2 linked regions of the Tenggerimyces flavus genome follow. The protein of the gene in region 1 interacts with the protein of each later gene in a pairwise test. Links are inferred from orthologs where the notes say so. Each region holds a gene or a part of one and is shown in the gene's direction. Other genes may lie near its edges.

Region 1 (4,382 bases):
CTTCACCAGGTCGACGGCGGTGGTGACCTCGGTGATCGGGTGCTCGACCTGCAGGCGGGTGTTGACCTCGAGGAACGCGAAGACCTTGTCACTCGGGCGGTAGAGGAACTCGACCGTTCCGGCGCCGCGGTAGCCGACCGCGAGCGCGAGCCGCTCGGCCGCGCCCTTCAGCGCCTCGACCTGCTCGGCGTTCAGGACCGGAGAGGACGACTCCTCGATGACCTTCTGGTTACGGCGCTGCACCGAGCAGTCCCGGACGCCCAGCGCCCAGGCGGTGCCCTGGCCGTCGGCGATGATCTGCACCTCGACGTGGCGAGCGCCGCTCACCAGCTTCTCCAGGTAGACCACGCCGCTGCCGAACGCGCGGGCCGCCTCGTCGCGGGTGCGGTCGTACGCCTCCTGGAGGTCCTCGGCCTGGCGGATGACGCGGATGCCCCGGCCACCTCCGCCCGCCGCGGCCTTGAGCATCAAGGGGTAGCCGATCTTGTCGGCCGCCGCGAGCGCCGCCTCCAGCGACTCGCACGGGCCGCCGCTCCAGGGCGCGACGGGGACGCCGACCGACTCGGCCATGAGCTTGGAGGCGATCTTGTCGCCGAGCTGGCGCATCGCGTCGGGCGCCGGCCCGATGAACGTGACACCAACCCGTTCGCACAGCTCGGCGAAGGCGGGGTCCTCGGCGACGAAGCCCCAGCCGACCCAGGCGGCGTCCGCCTTGGTCTCGAGGAGGGCTCGTTCGAGCACAGCGTGGTCGACGTACGGCCGGTTCGAGGCGGGTCCGAGGGCGTACGCGAGGTCGGCCTCCCGGACGAACGTGGCCGTCCGCTCCCCGTCGGTGTAGAGCGCGACCGTCTCGATCGGCTCGCCACCCTCCGCGTTGAGCTCACGAACGGCGTTGACGATCCTCATCGCCGCCTCGCCACGGTTCACGACCGCGATCCGCCTGAACACCGACTCGTCCTCCCAGCCCTCGCCCTGTGCTTCGCGGCCCCAGGCTGTCAGGCCAGGGCGTTCTCGTCGAGTTAACCCCCAGTCCGACGCGCGTTCCAACCACGCCACACGCGAAACAGCCCCGCCGGGACATGCGCCGGCAGGGCTGTTGTCGCGCGAACGAGCTAGTGCGGCCCCATCGCCTCGACCTCGTCGCCGCACGGGCCGCCGCCGTCAGCCTCGGGCACCTGGAAGCGGGCGCCGTCCATGGTCCGGGTCGGGTACCAGACCGAGATCTTCTCCGACGAACGGCCGACGTAGTGGCAGATGAACGAGCGCCGGAACCGGTCGGCGGTCGCGTTCGGCCCCGAGCCGTGCACGAGGCTGCCGTTGAAGAACAGCACGTCGCCCGGCGACAGGTCGACGGGCACCGGCTCCAGGCCGGGCGGCGGCGGGACGTAGTCGCGGGTGAACGACACCGACGAGTCCGACTCCTCCGGGCAGAAGACGTCCATCGCGTGCGTGCCGGGGACGACCTCGAGTCCACCGTTCGTCCGGTCGATCTCGTCGCAGGCGATCCACGCCGCGATGCAGGTGCCGGGCTCGACGCGCAGGTAGAAGTTGTCCTGGTGCAGCGCCTGGCCGCGGGCGCCCGGCGGCTTGAAGTAGAACATGCTCTGGGCTGCCAGGACCTCCTCGCCGAACAGGTCCCGCAGGATCGTCTCGAGCCGGTCGTCGAGCAGGTACCGCAGCGCGAGCTCGTTGATCTCCTGCGGGTGCATCACCCGGGGGAACGCGAGCAGCGGGTCGTTGTGCTGGTTCTCGTTCTGCGGCTTCGGCTCGAAATGGCCCTTGATGAACCCGCCCGCCTGCATGGCCATGAACTCGGCCACGATCGTGTCGATCTCGGACTGGTCGAACAGGCCGCGCGCGATCGCGTAGCCCTGGTCGAAGAAGCGCTGCCGTTCACTCGGCGGCAGGGGGGCCGGCTTGGTGAGCGTCGTCATGGTTCGACGGTAGGTCGATGACGCAGACTGTGTGGATGCCCGACGAGGCTGCGAACCTGCCTGATCCTGCTGCGACCACGCCCTCTCCGCCAGCGGAGCTGCTCGTGGTGGGGTGGTTCGACGAGCGTCCGGGGTACGCCGCGCGCCGCGCCGGCGGGGCGTCGAGCTGGCTGCTGACCTGGACACTCGCCGGCGCTGGGCGGATCCGGCAGGGTGGGGCCGAGGTGCTCGCCCGGCCCGGTGACCTGGTCGTTCTCGGCGCGGAGGTCGACCACGAGTACGGGGTCGCGCCTGACGCGGACCGCTGGACGTTCTGGTGGGTGCACTTCCAGCCGCGTACGTCCTGGCACGGCTGGCTCCGGCCGGTGGAGGTGGGTGACCGGGTGTTCGTCGTACGGTCCGTGCCCGCTGCTGTGCACGGGCGGATCGACGCGGCGTTCGAGCGCATGCACGCCGACGCGCGCTGGTCGGGGGTGGGCGCGCCGCCGCCTCCGTCCGCTCTGCCGGCCGTGCCGGCGATGGCGGTCCCGACCGCGGCGCGCGAGCTCGCGACCGGGCGGGTCGAGGAGATCCTGCTGCTCGCCACCGCGGCCGGCGCGACGGGTGAGCCGGGCGATCCGGGCGACGCGCGGGTCCGGCGGGCCGAGGCGATCCTCGCCGCCGACCCCGGGTCGCCGCACACCGTCCGGTCGCTGGCCCGCGAGGTCGCGCTGTCGCCGTCGCGGTTCGCGCACCTGTTCGCCGAGGAGACCGGCCGCACGCCGATGCAGGCGCTCCGCGACGTCCGCCTCCGCCACGCCGCGACCCTGCTCGAGGCCACGAACCTCGCGGTCGGCCAGGTCGCGACCGCGTGCGGCTTCGTCAGCGCGTTCCACTTCAGCCGCGTCTTCCGCGCCCGCTTCGGCACCTCACCACGCGCCTTCCGAGCCGAGCTGCACTCCCCCGAGCGCCTGTGACGAAAGTGGCTGGAGCGACGCAGCGGCGTCTTGGCATCGCCGACGAGCAGGCTGCCCCGGGTACTCCTGGACGGCTCTCCGGTGGCTCCCGACCGACTCCCCAGCGACGGCAAATGATCATGTTTACATGATCATTTGCCGCTCTACCTGGGATACACCCCGCGTGAAGCACCCACATGCCAGGTAAAGCGGCATCGGCGCCATCCGCCAGCACCACCGACGTACGCCACAGGTCCTAGCCGCTCTCCAGTTCCGATGAGTTTTCGGCGGCGCGTCGTCAGTACGAGGCGACCACCCACCGGAAGGGACACGCACATGACCACGCGAGGCAAGGTCGTCTGGGGCACCTCGATGTCGCTGGACGGGTTCGTCGCCGGACCCGACCACGCGATGGGCTGGATGGCGGCCGACTGGCTGCCGCCGGCCCCGCCCAGCGAGCTCGCGAAGGACCTCGCCGGCGAGATCGGACTGCGCTATCGCGTCGTGCGGTCCTGAACCAGCGCGAGGACCTCGTCGGCGCAGCCCCAGGCGATCGTGTAGCCGGAGCCGCCGGTGCCGTAGCAGTGCACGCGGAGCTGCGCGCCGACCCGTTCGGCCTCCAGCCGGACGCTCGGCCGCGTGGGGCGCAGCCCGACGTTCTCGGTGATCACCCGCGCCGATGCGAGCTGCGGCACCAGCGCGGCGGCACGTTCGCGGATCGCGGCCGTCGTCTCCGGGCGCGGGTCCGGCTCCCAGTCACCCTCGTCGGCCGTACCGCCGAGCACGATGTCGTTCTCCCGCGGCACGATCATCGTCAGCTCGTTGCGGTCCTTGTGCGCGAGCATCCACTCGGTCAGCCCGACCTGCTCGACCACGACGACCTGCCCGCGGACGGGCGTCACGGTCCTGTCGTTGGCGAAGTGCCGGGACGCGAGGCCGGTGCAGTTCAGCAGGATCGGCGCCCGGTCGGGCAGCTGCGAGAACGCCATCCGCGTCACCGTTCCGCCGAGGCTCTCCAGACGTTCGACCAGCCACGGCAGGTACGTCGGAGTGTCGATCACCGGCGACTCGAACCGCCAGCCGTCCACGTAGCCCTCCCGCGGCGAGGCCACCCGGGACAGCTTCGGCACAGCCTCGATCCACCACGGGTCCGGCGCCGCCTGCCCGAACAGCTCCGTCCCCCACCGCATCCGTACGCCGGAGCCGGGCGCCTCGTCGGCCAGACCCGCGTACACCTTCATCGACCGCGCCGACCAGGCCGTGACCTGCACGTGCGGGAAGGCTCGGTACGGATACCAGAGCGCGGGCGCGACCGCGGACGTCGTCTCCAGCGGCAGGTCGCGCGCGAACACGTCGACCTCGTAGCCCGCCTCGGCCAACCGGATGGCGCAGGTCAGCCCGACGACGCCCGCACCGACCACCAGGACCCGTGTCATGAGGCGATCATGGTGCGGCTCAGTCGGTCCAGTCCAGCCTCAGGGTCTTGTCGAGATAGCCGCTCAGCCGCTCGGCC
Region 2 (4,307 bases), 3.9 Mb from region 1 along the record:
TGCCGATCCGTACTGTCGTCTTCACCGCGCTGAGCAAGTACGACGGCGTCAAGACCCGGCACCTGCGCGCCCGCGAGTTCCACCAGATCGCCGGCCGCGCTGGCCGCGCCGGCTACGACACCGCGGGCACTGTCGTCGTCCAGGCGCCCGAGCACGTCGTGGAGAACGAACGCGCGATCGCCAAGGCCGGCGACGATCCCAAGAAGAAGCGGAAGATCGTCAAGAAGAAGCCGTCCGGCGACTTCGTGTCCTGGGCGCAGCCGACGTTCGACCGGCTCGTCGCGGCCGAACCCGAGCCGCTCACCTCCAGCTTCGCGGTCACGCACTCGATGCTGCTGAACGTGATCAGCCGCCCTGGTGACGCGTTCGACAGCATGCGGCACCTGCTCACCGACAACCACGAGGACCGCCCGGCGCAGCTCAGGCACATCCGCCGCGCGATCGCGATCTACCGCGCGCTGCTCGCCGCCGGCGTCGTCGAGCAACTGCCGACTCGCGACGAGGACGGCAGGTTCGCCCGGCTCACCGTCGACCTGCAGCTCGACTTCGCGCTCAACCAGCCGCTGTCGCCGCTCGCGCTCGCCTCGCTCGAACTGCTCGACAAGGAGTCGCCGACGTACGCGCTCGACGTGTTGTCGGTGATCGAGGCGACGCTGGAGAACCCGCGCCCGGTGCTGTCCGCCCAACTGTCCAAGGCGAAGGGCGAAGCGGTCGCGCAGATGAAGGCCGACGGCCTCGAGTACGAGGAGCGCATGGCGCTGCTCGAGGACGTCACCTATCCGATGCCTCTCTACGACCTGCTCGAGGCGGCGTACGACCTGTATCGCCGCGGGCACCCGTGGGTCGCCGACTACGAGTTCAAGCCGAAGTCCGTCGCCCGCGACATGTTCGAGCGGGCGCTCACCTTCACCGAGTACGTCAGCTTCTACCAACTGGCGCGGTCCGAGGGACTCGTACTCCGCTACCTCGCCGACGCGTACAAGGCGCTGAAGCAGACCGTGCCGGAGTCCGCGCGCACCGAGGAGCTCGTGGACGTCATCGAGTGGCTCGGCGAGCTGGTCCGGCAGGTCGACTCGAGCCTGCTCGACGAGTGGGAACGGCTCCGTACCCCCGACGGCACCGAGGTCGACGCGGTGCGCCCGGGTGGGGCCCCGAAGCTCACCGGCAACGTCCGGGCGTTCAAGGTGCTCGTCCGGAACCACCTCTTCCGCCGCGTCGAGCTGGCCGCGCTCCGGCGCTACGACCTGCTCGGTGAGCTCGACGCCGAGTGGGGCTGGGACGCCGACCGCTGGCGCGAGGCAGTCGAGCCGTATTTCGAGCTGTACGACGTCCTCGGCACCGATGCCGACGCGCGCGGCCCGCACCTGTTGATGATCGAGGAACGGCCGGACGTGTGGGTGGTGCGGCAGATCTTCGCCGACCCCGAGGGCGACCACGACTGGGGCATCAGCGCCGAGGTCGACCTCGCGGCGTCGGACGAGGCCGGCGAAGCCGTCGTCCGCATCGTCGAGGTCAACCAGCTCGGCAGCCTGTCGGCGTGACGTGCGTGATGTGCGTGGCGCGCTTGCCTCGGGCGCTGCGGCGATGCACCGTCGACTGTGATGCCTGAGGAACTGCCGGATGGTGCCGCCGAGGTGGTCGCGGAGTTCGCCCGCCACCTGGCGGCCGAGCGCAACCTGTCGCGGCACACCGTGCGTGCCTACACAGGCGACCTCGCCAGCCTGCTCGCCCACGCCGGCGTCGCCGGCCCCGAGAACCTCGACGAGCTCGACATCCACGTTCTCCGCGGCTGGCTCGGCCGGCTCCAGGCCACCGGCAAGGCCCGGACCACGCTCGCCCGGCGGGGCGCGGCGGCCCGTACGTTCACCGCCTGGGCGCATCGACGGGGGCTGCTCGCGTCCGACCCTGGGCTGCTGCTCGGCACGCCCAAGGCGCACCGCACGCTGCCGCCCGTCCTCCGCCAGGACGAGGCCGCCGAGCTTCTGCAGGTGGCCATGGTCGCCGCCGACGACGGCACGCCCGCCGGTGCCCGCGACCGGGCGATCCTCGAACTGCTCTACGCCTGCGGCATCCGGGTCGGCGAGCTGGTCGGCCTCGATGTCGACGACCTGGACTTCGACCGCAACATCGTCCGCGTCATCGGCAAGGGCGACAAGGAACGGTCGGTGCCGTTCGGCCAACCCGCGGCTGCCGCGGTGAAGGCCTGGCTCGCCGTCCGCCCGACGCTGGTCCGGAACGGCAGCGGGCCTGCTTTGTTCCTCGGCGCCCGCGGCGGAAGGCTCGACCAGCGCGCCGTTCGGCGGCTGGTCCACCAACGCCTCGCCGACGTCCCCGGCGCCCCCGACCTTGGGCCGCACGGACTCCGGCACTCCGCGGCCACCCACCTGCTCGAGGGCGGCGCCGATCTTCGGAGCGTGCAGGAGCTGCTCGGCCACGCGTCCCTGGGGACCACGCAGATCTACACGCACGTCTCGACCGAACGGCTCCGCAAGGTCTACCAACAGGCCCACCCCCGCGCCTGACGCGAGCCGGTCTGCGTGGCGTCCGCGCCGGTGGCGGCCCGCCGATGGACGCTGGTGGGCGTTCCATCCCAGGCGGCGGAGCAAGCGGTGGAGCAGGCGGCGGAGGGTGGTCATGCGGACCTCCGGAGGCGCCGGCGGACCTCATCGAGGTTGATCACCGCGCCCGGTGCGGCGGGTGTGCGTGGTGGCAGGGCGCGGCGGCGCGTCACGCCGGCCACGACCGCTTCCGCGGTGGCCACGCCCGCGCCGCTCCCGCGCTCTGCCACTGCCGATGGGCGGTGGCGGGCATGCCATCCCAGGCGGCCGAGCAGGCGGCGGAGCAGGCGGCGGAGGATGGTCATGCGGACCTCCGGAGGCGTCGGCGGACCTCATCGAGGTTGATCACCGCGCCCGGTGCGGCGGGGGTACGCGGTGGCGGGGGAGGGCTGCCGCCGGTGGGTGGTAGGGCGCGGCGGAGCATTACGCCGGCTACGACCGCACCCGCGACGGCGCCGGCCGCCGGTGCGGCGAACGGGCCCAACGCATCCGCCAAGGCCGCCACCCCCGCGCGCTGCGGCCCAGCAGGCGCCGCGACCGAAGGCGAGGGCGACGAGGCAGCCGAGACCGACGACGAGTCCAGCGGCAACAGCCGCGGCGGGCCGAGGCCGACCAGGGCGAGCGGGTCCAGATACTCCGCGCCGCGCTTCAGCCCCCAGTGCAGGCAGGTCCGACCTGTGCAGTGACCGGCCGCCTCCACCGTTCCCAAGGCGGCACCTGCCGCCACCCGCGTCCCCACCGTCACGGACGAAGCCACCGGCTCGTACGTCGACCGCAGCTCCCCGTGCCGGACGACAACCACTCCGCGACCGGCGAGCACGCCCGCGTACGACACCTGACCCGCGCCCGCGGACCGGACGGTCTGCCCCGCCGACGCGGCCAGGTCCACGCCGCGGTGCCCAGCTCCCCACGGCACCGGCGGCGGGTGGAAGCCGCGCAGCACCTCCGGGCGCGGCGACAGCGGCCACTGCCAGGCCGTGGCACCAGCCGAGGCGGGACCCGTGCACAGGCACCACCACCCCAGCAGGGCCAGGACCACGAGCGCGAGGCGAGTCGATGGATTCGTCATGCGTCGATCTTGGCCGGGGATGACACGGAGCGGAGTCGCTCGAACGCAACCTGTGGACAACCCGTGGAATCCGCGCGCTGTGGACGAAACGACGGCCACCGAGAGCTCAACCAGCGAGTCCAGTAGACTTGCGGAGGTATCCCGACCACCCAGCAGTGGCCGGGGTGTTCATGCATGACATCACGCACGCTCGCATGCCGCTAGGTAGCGGGCGCACCGACTCGGTCCCAGCACGCTGGGAAGCGGTGCGCGCGGGCGTCAGGGGCGCCGGTCGACCGACCGGAGCCAGGAACCGAGACCAGGAGGTAACGCGGCCATGGCCGTCGTCACCATGCGCCAGCTCCTCGAGAGCGGCGTCCACTTCGGGCACCAGACCAGGCGCTGGAACCCGAAGATGAAGCGGTACATCCTCACCGACCGCAACGGCATCTACATCATCGATCTGCGCCAGTCGCTGGCCTACATCGACCGGGCGTACCAGTTCGTCAAGGAGACCGTCGCCCGCGGCGGTGCGGTGCTGTTCGTCGGCACCAAGAAGCAGGGCCAGGAAGCGATCGCCGAGCAGGCGACGCGCGTTGGCATGCCGTACGTCAACCAGCGCTGGCTGGGCGGCATGCTCACCAACTTCCAGACCGTCTACAAGCGTCTCCAGCGGCTCAAGGAGCTCGAGGAGATGGACT

The links.
Region 2: the proteins of JOD67_RS35290 (region 1) and JOD67_RS17150 interact in binary tests that used the Escherichia coli proteins (3 or more experiments, as listed by UniProt). The link is inferred for Tenggerimyces flavus from one-to-one orthologs.

Annotation. Positions count from the first base shown.
Region 1 is NZ_JAFBCM010000001.1:7,584,605-7,588,986, forward strand. Bases 1,102-3,920 are described here. They hold JOD67_RS35290 (helix-turn-helix domain-containing protein), read left to right. Parts: upstream 1,102-1,951; coding sequence 1,952-2,890; downstream 2,891-3,920. Other genes in these bases: JOD67_RS35285 (phytanoyl-CoA dioxygenase family protein), read right to left, coding at 1,113-1,934; JOD67_RS35295 (hypothetical protein), read left to right, coding at 3,206-3,385; JOD67_RS35300 (FAD-dependent oxidoreductase), read right to left, coding at 3,364-3,920. In the rest of the region: JOD67_RS35280 (ATP-binding protein), read right to left, coding at 1-948; more of JOD67_RS35300, read right to left, coding at 3,921-4,305; JOD67_RS35305 (winged helix DNA-binding domain-containing protein), read right to left, coding at 4,325-4,382. UniProt on the Escherichia coli protein: Transcription factor that regulates the expression of several genes involved in the transport and metabolism of L-arabinose. Functions both as a positive and a negative regulator.
Region 2 is NZ_JAFBCM010000001.1:3,650,476-3,654,782, forward strand. What follows is about bases 818-3,561. They hold JOD67_RS17150 (tyrosine recombinase XerC), read left to right. Parts: upstream 818-1,601; coding sequence 1,602-2,522; downstream 2,523-3,561. Other genes in these bases: JOD67_RS17145 (DEAD/DEAH box helicase), read left to right, coding at 818-1,541; JOD67_RS17155 (murein hydrolase activator EnvC family protein), read right to left, coding at 2,860-3,561. In the rest of the region: more of JOD67_RS17145, read left to right, coding at 1-817; more of JOD67_RS17155, read right to left, coding at 3,562-3,627; rpsB (30S ribosomal protein S2), read left to right, coding at 3,944-4,307. UniProt on the Escherichia coli protein: Site-specific tyrosine recombinase, which acts by catalyzing the cutting and rejoining of the recombining DNA molecules.